Regions from separate parts of the Paenibacillus sp. FSL W7-1332 genome, predicted to be linked through region 2. Evidence: predicted binding sites of a transcription regulator. Region 2 holds the regulator's gene; the other holds the start of a gene.
The links. Region 2 encodes NrdR, which represses ribonucleotide reductase genes. Its sites were predicted from a motif close to AACACNATATATNGTGTT; they were not measured.

Region 1: MKX98_RS08515 (anaerobic ribonucleoside triphosphate reductase) is a predicted target of NrdR. The motif match lies at 3,442-3,459, and genes of this name have one in related genera.

Annotation. Positions count from the first base shown of each region.
Region 1 is NZ_CP150209.1:1,966,641-1,973,426, reverse strand. It holds gene mnmA (tRNA 2-thiouridine(34) synthase MnmA) at 1-599, shown strand, start outside; gene nrdG (anaerobic ribonucleoside-triphosphate reductase activating protein) at 673-1,176, opposite strand; gene MKX98_RS08515 (anaerobic ribonucleoside triphosphate reductase) at 1,173-3,407, opposite strand; gene MKX98_RS08510 (PCYCGC motif-containing (lipo)protein) at 3,640-4,179, opposite strand; gene MKX98_RS08505 (replication-associated recombination protein A) at 4,237-5,544, opposite strand; gene MKX98_RS08500 (hypothetical protein) at 5,823-5,951, shown strand; gene MKX98_RS08495 (UvrD-helicase domain-containing protein) at 6,073-6,786, opposite strand, start outside.
Region 2 is NZ_CP150209.1:5,761,673-5,768,458, reverse strand. It holds gene polA (DNA polymerase I) at 1-558, shown strand, start outside; gene mutM (DNA-formamidopyrimidine glycosylase) at 705-1,538, shown strand; gene ytaF (sporulation membrane protein YtaF) at 1,661-2,401, shown strand; gene coaE (dephospho-CoA kinase) at 2,411-3,010, shown strand; gene MKX98_RS26030 (lytic transglycosylase domain-containing protein) at 3,007-3,573, shown strand; gene MKX98_RS26025 (alpha/beta-type small acid-soluble spore protein) at 3,642-3,869, opposite strand; gene nrdR (transcriptional regulator NrdR) at 4,019-4,492, shown strand; tRNA gene MKX98_RS26015 (tRNA-Ala) at 4,669-4,741, shown strand; gene tnpA (IS200/IS605 family transposase) at 4,913-5,401, shown strand; gene MKX98_RS26005 (ABC transporter permease) at 5,629-6,786, opposite strand, start outside.

The sequences.
Region 1 (6,786 bases), 3.7 Mb from region 2:
TCGGGCATCTGCCGAAACCGGAAGTTCGCCGACTCGCCGAAGAAGCCGGACTGTATACAGCCAAGAAAAAAGACAGCACCGGCGTTTGTTTCATCGGCGAACGGAATTTCAAAGAATTTCTTGGACAATACCTCCCCGCCCAATCCGGCGATATGGTGGACATTGTCACTGGTGAGGTGAAAGGCCGCCATGATGGCCTGATGTACTACACGCTGGGACAACGCCAAGGTCTCGGCATTGGCGGCTCAGGCTCAGGAGAGCCTTGGTTTGTTGCCGACAAGGATTTGACTAACAATATTTTGTACGTTGTTCAAGGCGATCATCCGTGTTTGTATTCAACCGGACTCGTTGCCTCCGGAATGAACTGGATTGCAGGACAAGACGCTATGCCCAAAAACGCCTACACCTGCACCGCGAAATTCCGCTACCGTCAGCCGGACCAGGAAGTAACGATAACGCCGCGCGAAGACGGAACCGTTCATGTCGCGTTTGCGAAGCCGCAAAAAGCAATCACGCCGGGCCAAGCCGTTGTCTTCTACCAAGGGGACGAATGCCTTGGCGGCGGAACGATCGAAACGGCGGATAAAGTTCCTTATTAATCCGCTGGCTTAAACGAAAGAGCACACACTTCACACGGAAGATTCCGTAAAGTGTGTGCTCTTTTTTTACATGTTAGCGAAGAACATATTCTACCGTTTCTCCGCGTTCCAGGCTGGCGGATACGTCAATGAAACGCTGATTCGAGCTGCCTCGGAAGGGAAGCGAGACATCCCTTAGCTCCAACTGGAATTTGCCATCCACGATAACGTCGCACTGTTTTGCCAATTCGCGCAGCTTCGGCTGCCTCATCAGCGCTTCAAAGGTGAAGCCCGTGTAGGCCCATATGCTTTTCCCTTGACAGAGGGTCCTGAGCTTGCTTACAAACGCCGCGCATTCCTCCGGCGAGAAGAACGGGTCTCCACCGCATAAGGTCACGCCATCCAGCAAAGGGTTGTCGACGATATCCTGCAGTATGGACGCGGACAATTCTTCTGTAAACGGCTCCCCCGCTCCAAAGTCCCAGGAATCCGTATTAAAGCATCCGGCGCAGCCATGACGGCAGCCGCTCACGAATAGAACTGCCCGAAGTCCTGGGCCTTCATTAATGCTCTCGGGGATATATCCGCACACATTCACAGATGCTTCACCCGATCCCTGACCTCAGCCTGCTTGGCCGAATTGAAGCGCTCCGTATAATTGCCCGTTAGGTATCCCGTCACCCTCCGCAGCCGCTGGAAGTTCCCATTGTCTTCTGTAGCGCCGCATCCTGGGCAAGAGCTTCCGATGATCCCTTCGTAGTTGCATGCCGGACAACGGTCGACAGGATGGTTTACGGAGAAATATCCAATGTTCTGCATCAGGGCAAACTGCACGATGTCCCGAAAAGCAGCCGTATTCTGCCGGGCATTGCCGTCGAGCTCCACATATGAAATCGCTCCTGCATTACACAGCTCATGGAAAGGAGCTTCGGAACGGATTTTGCGGTACGCGGCCATCGGATAGTACACCGGAACATGAAACGAGTTCGTATAGTACTCACGGTCTGTCACACCCTCGATCACACCGAAGGTTTGCCGGTCCAGCTTCGTGAATTTTCCGGACAGCCCTTCTGCCGGCGTGGCAAACAACGTAATGTTCAGATCGTATTTTTCACTGGCCGCATCGCAGAATTGACGCATATGTCGGATGATTTCGATTCCCAGCCTGCGGCTGTTCTCATCCTCTCCGTGATGCAGTCCGGTCAACGCCTTCAGGCATTCTGCAAGCCCAATGAATCCAAGTGCCAGAGTGCCGTGCTTAATCAGTTCGCGTACCTTGTCCTCCGGGGACAGGTCTTCGCCGCCTTCCCACACGCCTTCCCGCATCATAAAATCGGACGCTTTGGCCGGTTGGTCCGCCTGCAGCTCGTAGCGGTGAACCAAACCCTCTACCGCAATCGTCATATACTGATCCAGCTGCTCGTAGAAGAGGCTCAGGTCGGGCATATCCCGCTTGCCTTCGATGATGCCATGCTCGATGCCGAGACGAACCAGATTGATCGTATTGAAGGACAAATTGCCTTTTCCGCTCAGGCGGTTTCGCCCGAACCGGTCTGAAATCGTCCGTGTCCTGCAGCCCATGGTGGCAATAATCGTGTCTGGCTCGTCCGGCTTATAGTAGACCAGATTAAACGACGCATCCACGTTGACAAAGTTCGGGTAGAGCCTGCGGCTTGAGCACTCAACGGCTTTCAGGAACAGATCGTAATTGGGCTCCCCTTCCGCCTGGTTAACCCCTTGCTTGCACTGGAAAATATGCTGCGGAAATATCGGCGTCTCTCCCCCGCCGAGTCCTCTCATCGTGGCATCCAATAGAGCATGGGACACCAGCCTTCCTTCCGTTGACGTGCACATGCCATAGTTCAGCGATGTGAAAGGGATCTGTCCACCGGCCCGGCTGCTCATCGTGTTTAAATTATGGATCAGGGATTCCGCGGCCTGTTTTACTTCATTCACCGTTTCGTTATATGCGTAATGATATATTCGCGGATAAGAGTCCTTCAACTGCTTGTTGTCTATGTATAATTCGTTATCGGGAAGAACTTGTACATTGGGTCTATGCTTGCCCTGCTCCACCTCTCCGAAGTAGGCAAGCCCTTTCCGAAAATGCCGGCGAAACGATTTGCCGACATACGGGGCCAGATCCCAATCGATTTTATTTCCGGACACGCCGCCGAATTGACTGTTCTGCTGAGATTGAAATATGATGGCCACCAGCGCCATCGCGGTCATGATGCTCTGCGGCGGCCTGACCGATCCGTTACCGGTATTGAACCCTTTGGCCAATAGACGGTCAAACGGGATGAAAATACAGTTCGTCGTACCGAGTGCATACTGGTCCAGGTCGTGCACGTACACATAACCATCCCTGACCGCTCTCATGAGCTCTCCGGGCAGGATAAATTTGCTTGCCATCCATTTGGCATACTCAGAGCCGATCCGACTCATTTTTCCACTGAAGGATTCCCCGTTCAGATTCGCATTCTCCCGCAGCAGATCCAGATTCGTTACCCCAATCACATCCCTGCTGATCTTGTAGAGTTCTCCCCGCCGCATCCGCTCCAGATCACGGGCCTCCCTGTAATGTTGATAAGCTGCCGCTGCCGCTGCATAACCTGTGCTTTCCAATTGTTCAACAACGATATCTTGAATTTCCTCCACACTCACCTGCTCCATCCCCGCGGTGACGCGGGCAACCTCCTCGCCAAGCTGCAGGGAAGCCTCCTTGCGGGACACCCCCTCAACAGCTATAAAAGCTTTATCCACTGCCTTCACAATCCGGCTTATCTCAAAATTCACCAGGCATCCGTCTCTCTTCATGACTTTCATGAAACGAATCAACTCCTTCTTCTCAGATCATTTATACACTATATATAGTTTCGTTTAATCAATTTACATCCATATATAGTTTGATGCTGTGAGATAGATCACGTCTGCTGATCCTATGAAGCATATGAGCCAATCCTGATAACGTCCTTAAAGGACATGAATCCCAACAGAAAAAAGGCACTCGAGTGACCATTGATCACATCGGGTACCTTCTTGTTTAACCACAGTAGAATTAACTTTCGGCAGGCGGCAGCGGGGTTGGTGTCGGCTTAGCATAACCTGTGCTGTATTTTTCGTCGATTGCGGTCCGAATATCCGTCAGACTTTTGCCCTCGCTGCTCATTTTAGCTGATTCCACGGCAATGTCCAGGCATACCCCGCAGCGGGTGCCATGATCATCCCACACCACGGTGCCGTCCTCCTGGATCTCATCAATAAAACAATTCAGGTTGCTCTCATGACCGGCACTGTCCCCACAGCCGCAGTAACAAGGAATGTATTTCAGGACATCACTGACCTGCGCGGACAAGGCATAGATCGTTTGGAGCTCGCTGGTCTGGCTCTTCAAAAAGGCAGGCAGCTCATCAATCGAAGCCGTCGCCTCCTGGATATCCCCGTTGGACAGCTGCGTCTGATGTCCATGCTCATGCGCTGCCTCGGTTGCCTGTCCACTTTCGACCTGCTCCTGGGCGCTTTTCCCCGAACAGCCGCTCAGCATAAGACCGACGGACAGCAGCAGGATGACAAACCGTTGTTTCCCTGTTTTCATCATTCGTTTCCTCCATTTAACTATACTAACAGCCGTAGATCCCGTTATCGCAGTAAGACCTTATTCTTCGCGTCGTAATCGCTGGTTGTGAGCGATCTTGGCTTCGTTCCCCTGCTCGGTCGCCTGATAGAACACCCGGCGGGAAAGCTCCTTCGGCAAATATTCCTGCTTCACGTAATGACCCGGATAATCATGGGGGTACTTATAGCCGACATGCCCCAGCTTTACCGCCCCCGAATAATGCGCATCACGCAAATGAAGCGGGACCTCCGCCGACTTTACTTCATCCATGGCGGACATCGCCCGTGATATGGCGGTCACAACGCCATCGGATTTTGGACTTTCCACCGCAAACAGGATAGCCTGGGCGATATTAAGCTTGGCTTCTGGCCAGCCGTTATTCCGGTAGGCGTCCAGTGCGCTTACAGCCTGAACCATCGCTTGCGGATTAGCCAGCCCGATATCCTCGCTGCTGGCAGCAATCAAGCGGCGGATGAACACCATCGGGTCCATCCCCAGCTTTTCGACCGCATACAGGAACCAGAACAATGCCGCATCGCTGGAACCCCGAATGCTTTTATGAAAGGCGGACAGCACGTCATACTGCGTGGACTCGTCCGCCTTGACGAGCGGCTTGCGGATCGATTCCTCGGCCACATCCAGCGTAATATGGACCGTGCCGCCTGCATCAGGCGGGGTCGTCATCGCAGCGAGCTCAAGCGCATTCAATGCACGCCGGATGTCGCCGTTCGCCATCGTTGCAATATGCTCCAATGCTTCCTCATCTGCCTGAAGCTCCATGAATCCAAGACCTTTATCCGGATCGGATAGCGCGCGCTGCATCGCGATCAAGGAATGGTTCTTATTCAGCGGCTCAAGCTGGAACAAGGTTGAACGGCTCATCAAGGCCCCATTTACGTAATGAAAGGGGTTCTCCGTCGTCGCGCCGATAAATATAATCGTGCCGTTCTCCACGGCAGGCAGCAGCGCGTCCTGTCTTGAGCTGTTAAAGCGGTGGACCTCATCCAGAAACAGGATCGTTTTGGTGCCGTACAAACTGCGGTTGCTCTGGGCTTGCTCAATGACCTCCCTGACGTCCTTAACCGAGGCCTCCACCGCATTCAGCCGAACGAAGTACCCCTTCGTTTGCTGTGAGATAATATGCGCAAGCGTCGTTTTGCCGCATCCCGGCGGGCCGTACAATAAAATGGAAGAGACCTGGTCTGCCTCTATGGCCCGTCTGAGCAGTTTGCCCGGACCGATAATATGTTCTTGTCCTATATATTCATCCAGCGACGAAGGGCGCATCCGATCGGCCAGCAGCCGGGAATCCCGGTCCCCTTCACGCCCGATACTGAATAAATCCATTGCTACACTTCCTTGTCTGATATCAATGTAACGATAAGCCGGTTTCAATCAAATCCGTCACCCTCTATCATACCATATTCAGTTTCGCCATGCCTGTAGCAACCCTATGACATCCATTTTAGTGATTCGGAAATCCATCGATATTCGCGCCCGTTTAACATGTTAACGAACTTTTATCGTTCCGGAGCGTTACATAATATAGAAATTATACAGGGTGCCCGAAGTGAGGTAGACGAAATCTCGCTAGACCATCTAAAGCTCGAAGGGAGGTTCTTGAAATGAAACGAAAACCTATGCGAAAAATGACCCTCTTCATCATCTTGGCAGCTGCACTTTTCATCCTCGCCGTTTGGACCTTGATCCGGTATATCGAGAATCTGGGCTCTTCCTACCAAATGCTTGGTTAAGCAAAAAGCAGAACAAAAAAGTCCCGCAGAGAAAGCACATGCAGACATGTGCCACCCCACGGGACATCTTCCTATCTTTCCATTTCACACTGCATTACAACGTTAGTAACACAATCTCACCTTACTCCACGGGCCAGCCGCTGGCAGTAATTTCTGAAGTCTCCGTCCTGATATACGTTGGCAGCGGCTCATTATGCAGCAGCCACAGCTCATGCAGTGCCCGCGTACATCCCACATACATCAGCTTGGCATCCCATGCTTTTTCCGCGTAATGCGCCCGATCTGCATCCGCCACCACCACCGCATCGAACTCAAGCCCCTTGGACAAATAAACAGGAAGCACGGAATAACCGCCCTGATACGTTCCTTTGCTGCCATCGATCAGATTCAGCATCGGCCACGCAGTAATGAATTGCTCATGCAGCTCTTGCGCTTCTCGCAAGGTTCGAGTGAGTATAGCGACCGTCCGATATTCCTTAGCGATGAGTGCCTCCATCGCCCGTTCCAAATCTCTCGTTCGGGATTTCGCCGAATCATAAGGAATCAGGCGAACGGTATCGCCGCTCCGGAATACCGGAACGGCAAGCAGATCACTGCTGACACCCTTCTCCAAAATGCCGTTCGCAAATTCGATGATCTCCATCGTGGAGCGATAACTGCGTGTAAGCGCAAAATAGGCTGTTTCCTCTTCCTTAAACAGGGAGCTCATCTCTTCCCACGCATGAACGCCGCGATAGGCATGAATGCCCTGCGACAAATCACCTAATATGGTGAAGGAATGTCCTCTGACGAACAGGTCCAGCACAGCCACCTGAAATGGCGAGAAATCCTGAGC
Region 2 (6,786 bases):
GTCGGCGTGGATGAGGTGGACTCCAATATGCGCCGATCCGCCAAGGCGGTTAACTTCGGCATCGTGTATGGAATCAGCGACTATGGCTTGTCCCAGAACCTGAATATTACCCGGAAGGAAGCCGCGGCCTTCATTGACCAGTATTTCGAGGTGTTCCAGGGCGTCCGGCGTTATATGGACGTGATCGTCAAACAGGCGAAACAAGACGGCTATGTGAAGACATTGCTTGAACGCAGACGCTACCTGCCGGAGATTAACGCCAGCAACTTCAACCTGCGGTCTTTTGCCGAACGGACAGCAATGAATACGCCGATTCAGGGAACCGCGGCGGACATTATCAAGCTGGCCATGGTCCATATGGACAAGGCGCTGCATGATCGTCAATTGAAGAGCCGCATGCTGCTTCAGGTGCACGATGAATTGGTGTTCGAGGTGCCGGAGGATGAGCTGGAGATCATGAAGGAATTGGTGCCGGAAGTGATGAGTCAAGCGCTGAAGCTGTCGGTACCGCTGAAATCGGAAGTCAGCTATGGCGAGAACTGGTACGAAGCGAAGTAAAGTTATACAATATGGTTAGCCGATAGAGAATCGTTTATAGGGATCATGGCGTGAAGAGGGGCGCATTATGCACCATACCTTTCCACAAAACCATGGTCCCGCTCTGTCCTAACTTCCGGTATAATGGGAGATGAGGTGAAGTCATTATGCCGGAATTGCCGGAAGTAGAAACGGTGAAACGAACACTTAACCAATTGATTAAAGGTAAGCATATAGATCATGTATCCGTACATCTGCCGCGGATTATTCAGCGTCCTGATGATATTGAGGCATTTGCGTTTATGTTGAAGGATCATACCGTGGAAGGTGTAGAGCGCCGCGGGAAATTTTTAAGGATATTGCTGGACGGACTGGTGCTCGTCTCGCATCTTCGGATGGAAGGGCGTTACGGGTTGTACTCTGCCGAGGAGCCGGTGGAGAAGCACACTCATGTTATATTCCATTTCTCGGACGGGACGGAGCTGCGTTATAAGGACGTACGCCAATTCGGAACGATGCATCTCTTTGCAACGGGGGAAGAGTTTCAGCATGCTCCTCTTGCCAAGCTGGGGTATGAGCCGCTGGATGATACGTTTACGTTCGGAACTTTCAAGGAAGTCATCGGCAGCAAAAAAACGAAGATTAAAGCGGTGCTGCTGAATCAGGCATATGTGGTCGGCATCGGCAATATATATGTCGATGAGGCATTGTTTCGAGCCAAGATTCATCCGGAGCGTAACGCCAACAGCCTGAAGGATGCCGAGCTCAAGCGATTGTATCATGCCATTGTGGATACACTGTCCGAAGCCGTAGAAGCGGGTGGTTCCTCCATTAAATCCTATGTCAATGGACAGGGTGAAATGGGGATGTTCCAGCATAGTCATCAGATTTACGGACGGAAGGACAAGCCGTGTCATACATGCGGTGGACCGATTCATAAGATCGTGGTTGGCGGACGGGGGACCCACTTCTGCCCGAAGTGTCAGCCGGTTAAGAAGTAATCCAATAGGCGTGCACCCATTCCTATCCCTACACATATAATGTGGAACATATGTGGAGCGCATGGAGCTGCTCTTCTTCATGAATGAGCCGCTTGATGTGGAGCTTACGAGGAGGGAAAAGGGTGCTCAGTCATATTTTCTCGTCTGCGCTGCTGGCCATGGCATTAAGCCTGGACGGATTCGGTGCGGGGGTTACATACGGTCTGCGCAAAACAAGGATACCGCTGCTGTCTGTATTGATCATCTCGCTATGTTCCGGCTTGGTGCTTGGCGCCTCCATGCAGGCGGGCGCGCTGTTACAGCGGTTCTTATCCCCATCCGTGGCGTCTGTGATCGGAGCCGCCATTTTGATTCTGCTGGGCTTATGGTCTCTATATCAGCAAGTTCGCAGAAAAAACGAGTCAGATGTGCAGCCGGTTTCCAGTAAGGATATTTCGAAGTCTCTTATGGAAAAGAAGGCATCTGACCATCAAGTGAAATCAAGACGTGAGGTTAACACGGCAGGTCAAGTGCATCTTCAGCGGGCGGTATTCTCTCTTGAGATTCCGAAGGCCGGGGTTGTCATTCAAATTCTCCGCAGTCCCTCGAAGGCGGATCTGGACGACTCCGGCAGCATCTCCCCGTGGGAGGCGATGTGGCTCGGGATCGCGTTATCGCTCGATGCGTTCGGCGCAGGGCTTGGCGCCGCCATGCTGGGCTTCTCACCGTTAGGTACCGCGGCTGTTGTTTCCTTGTTTAGCGGGATATTCCTGGTGCTGGGCATGAGGGTTGGTTTACGTTTTGCATCCAAGGGCGGCATGCGTTTTATCTCTTATTTGCCTGCTTTTTTGTTAATCGTCATGGGTATAATGAAGCTGTTATGAGGTGAAGTCATGAATATCGGTTTAACCGGAGGAATTGCAACTGGCAAGAGCACCGTGTCCTCCATGTTGGCCATGAAGGGAGCACTTCTCGTCGATGCGGATCTCATCGCCCGGGAAGTCATGCTCCCGGGTCATCCGGTGCTGGGTAAAGTGACCGAACATTTTGGACAAGCGATCCTGTTTGAGGACGGTACGCTGAATCGAAAAAAACTCGGGGAAGTGATCTTCCATCATCCCGAGCAGAGAACGGTATTGAATGAGATCACGCATCCGGCGATCCGGCAGGAAATCCGGGAACGGACGGAAGCGTATGAGCGGCAGTATCCCGACCGGCTCGTCGTGGCGGATATTCCGCTGCTGCTTGAGGCCAAGGAGTATTATTCTTATCTTGACCAGATCGCTGTTGTTTATGTACCGCGAGAGCTGCAGCTTGAGCGTCTGATGGTACGCGATGATCTTAACAGGGAAGCGGCGGAAGCGCGTTTAAACAGTCAGATGGATATCGAGGAGAAGAAGCGTCTGGCGGATATCCTCATCGATAACAGCGGAACATTGGCCGAAACACAGCAGCAGGTGGACAACCTGTGGGGCAGGTTGGTTAGTCTATGAAGTGGCTCCGTAAAAAAAGAGTGCTGCTTCTGCTGTTTGTCTCTTTTGTAGCGCTTCTGTATCTGAGCTCGAACTGGATGACCTTGCTGTATCCGATTCATTATAAAGATGAAATACGGAAGCATGCCGCTTACTATGAGGTCGATCCGTTCCTGGTGGCATCCATCATTCGTGTGGAAACGAACTTCAAGCCGGGTAAGGAGTCCAAGAAAGGCGCCCTGGGCATTATGCAGCTGATGCCGGATACGGCGAATTGGGCGATGGAAATGGCCAAGCTGCCATCGGTAAACCTGCTGAACGTAAAGAATGAAGTGGATGCGAATATCCAGCTGGGCACCTGGTATATTCAGAACCTGCACAAGGAAATGGACGGCAACCCAATTGCCGCCATCGCCGCCTATAATGCAGGCCCCGGGAACGTCAAGAATTGGATCAACAAGGGCATGTGGGATGGAACCTACGAGAATGTGAAGAGTATTCCCATCGGGGAAACCCGCCACTATGTACAGCGCGTGATTTATTATTATAATCAATATACGGATGTGTATAAGGACGGCTTTTAACGAAAAAAGAGCGCTGGACAGGCTCTTACATCGAGCCGTCCAACACTCCTTTTTTAAGGAAGAATCAATTATTGACCGGAGAATTGACCAGCCAATTGTTGCTCGGCCAGGGTTACAAGACGCTTTGTGATGTATCCCCCGATCGAACCGTTCTCGTAGGAAGTCATGTTACCTTGGTATCCGTCTTGTGGAATGGAGATACCAAGTTCTTGAGCTACCTCGTACTTCAATTGCTCAAGAGCAGCGTTTGCGCGAGGAACAACCAGGTTGTTGGAGTTGTTGTTGCTTTGTGCCATGTTAAGTTCACCTCCTTGGGTTGGTAAAAGTATTATGTCTCGGGTTTCGCATTTTCATAACATAAAAGAAAAAAGTTTTGCTGGTAAATTTTTCATTAGGGCCGTTAAGGCTAAAATACGCTGAAAACAAAGGAAGTGAAGATGACTTTATGAAGTGTCCATATTGCAGTTATGCCGGAACGAAAGTGCTGGATTCCAGGCCTGCCAACGAGAATAAATCCATCCGCCGCCGCAGGGAATGCGAGCAGTGCAGCAAGAGATTCACAACCTTTGAGATGGTGGAGGAAACGCCGCTGATTGTTGTGAAGAAGGATGGAAGCCGCGAAGAATTCAGCCGGGAGAAGGTACTCCGCGGTTTGATCCGGGCATGCGAGAAGCGTCCGGTATCCGTGGACCAGCTGGATATGATCGTATCGGATGTCGAGAAGGCACTGCGCAATACCGCAGCAGCAGAGGTGGAGAGCCGCCAGATCGGGGAGCTTCTGATGGAACGGCTGTATCCGGTCGATGAGGTAGCGTACGTCCGGTTTGCGTCCGTGTATCGGCAGTTCAAGGATATCAATATGTTTATGAAGGAACTGAAAAGCCTACTGTCCAAGGATACGGACGGTCAGGAGCTGTAAGAGCACCAGGGTTCTGCGTGATCCAGGTGCTCTTCCGGTGCTCTCAAGGAGCCCATCCTCATCATCGATAAGTGACATTATATAGAGAAGTAAAAGGGATACAGCACGTCATCAAAAAATGTGAAAAACCTGTTGACATGCCTGCTGATTTTTTATATGATATAGAAGTCGCTTACGGGGCCTTAGCTCAGCTGGGAGAGCGCATCGCTGGCAGCGATGAGGTCAGGGGTTCGATCCCCCTAGGCTCCATACGAAGAAAACCCTTGATTATCAAGGGTTTTTTCCTTTTTCTTGTAAAAAGAAAACCATACGCTATGCGTATGGTTCAGGATAGCTTAAGCGTTGTATAAAAAAAATCCTCCGAAGTGTTAAGATAAATTCGGTTCGCCAACCAAATTTAAAACACGAGGAGGAGATCAGATGGCATCTGATGTGAACAGTTTAGCACATACAAAATGGAATTGTAAGTATCACATAGTGTTTGCACCAAAGTACAGAAGACAAGTGATCTATGGGAAATTGAAAAGAGATATAGGAAAAATACTAAGACAATTGTGTGAAAGAAAAGGTGTAGAAATTATAGAAGCAGAGGCATGTAAAGATCATATACACATGCTGGTAAGTATACCGCCGAAAATAAGTGTGTCATCATTTATAGGGTATCTAAAAGGGAAGAGTAGCTTAATGATATTTGATCGCCATGCAAATTTAAAATATAAGTATGGGAATCGAAAATTCTGGTGTAAAGGGTTTTATGTGGACACGGTAGGAAGGAACAAGAAAGTGATTGAAGAGTATATACGAAATCAGTTACAAGAAGACGTGGTTGCAGAGCAAATGACGCTGGAAGAGTATATAGATCCATTCACAGGAGAAGAAACAGGAAGCAAACGAAAGAAGAAGAACTAGAAGACCCCTTAAGGGGTAGCCGAAAAAGTAGTGCGGTTGGCGAACGATTCAATGCCCTTTAGGGCTGGCCAGTAACAAAGGCTTTCAGCCGCAGAGCAAACCACCCGTTCACACGGGTGGTTTTGATTAATAACTTTTTAATTCTTCCCAGAAATGGTCGCAATCTAATTATAACATTGAGCGTAAAAAAGGAAGTACAACGCATCGTTGATTGTTCTTACTTTATTTTAATTGCTTGTAAAAGAAGTAGGAGCGGCATCTGTCGCTCGACCGACCCTAAATCCGGAAGTGAGCAGCAAGACCAAAAATCCACCGGCGACGCCCCACAAAATCAAGGCGTTTGAGTAAGCTGCGTCCAGTCCGCCGAAGTACATTACTTCCCGTAGCCCTCCTGCCGCGAACCGCAGTGGCGTCCACGAATAGATCCAATCTCGCGTTATCTGCGACAAGAACTCCGGAGCCATGTTCAGCAGCGGCATGGAGAAGAACATCAGCAGTACGAGAAGCGGTATTGCCCGGAATCCGATCCAATTCAGCAAGGAAGATTGCAACAAGAAGAACGCCGATCCAGCCAACCATAAGAACAACCACGTCTCCCCCGCGTTCGCCAGTTCCATACCGTACCACGACGAAGCCATCCATATGGTGTAGCACGAGGCTATGCCGACGATCGCAAGCCCCCCGATAGCTTGCAGCGCGCTGACTGTCCATCTCCTTGAACCCGCGGCGACCGCCTTCTGGCTAGCCAGGAACAAGACGACTCCGGTCACCATGCTGCCGATCCATATAATCTGGGTCAACAAACCCGGCGCATTCCCCGCCGCATTATTCACTCCCGGTGGATGCACGACTTCCTCCTGAACGTTCACCGGTGTCATTAAAGCTTTAGCCGTCTCAACCGGAATTTGCTCCGTTTGCTGTCCGATCTGCCCAAGCAGCTGCTGCAACAGTTCCCCGTTGATCATTTTCATCGCTTGCCCCATTGCCTGTCTTACGACCATCGAGGCTTGGGTGTTCATACCCTCATTGGAGAGGATTCTCACATTAGGGTGAATCGGCGAGTGCGTTGCTAGCGAGAGTAAACCGCTGCTCAGATCCGCCGGAATCACCATCGCTCCGTAATATTCGCGTTTATACAGTCCTTCCCGGGCCTTTTCCTCGGAATCCACGACATGCCAGACGAACGGCATTGCTGGGCTCGACAGCAACTTTTCCCGGATCATTTCCCCTACCGCAAACGTTCCTCCAGTCGGCAGCTCCGCCGGCTGGTCCAGGATAACGAGGGCCACCGGGACCTCCTTTGGCTTCGATCCAAGCACCGATCCCATCATCGCTACCCCGAATACGGTCAACACGATCAGGACGAGCACCATTCCCAGCCACAT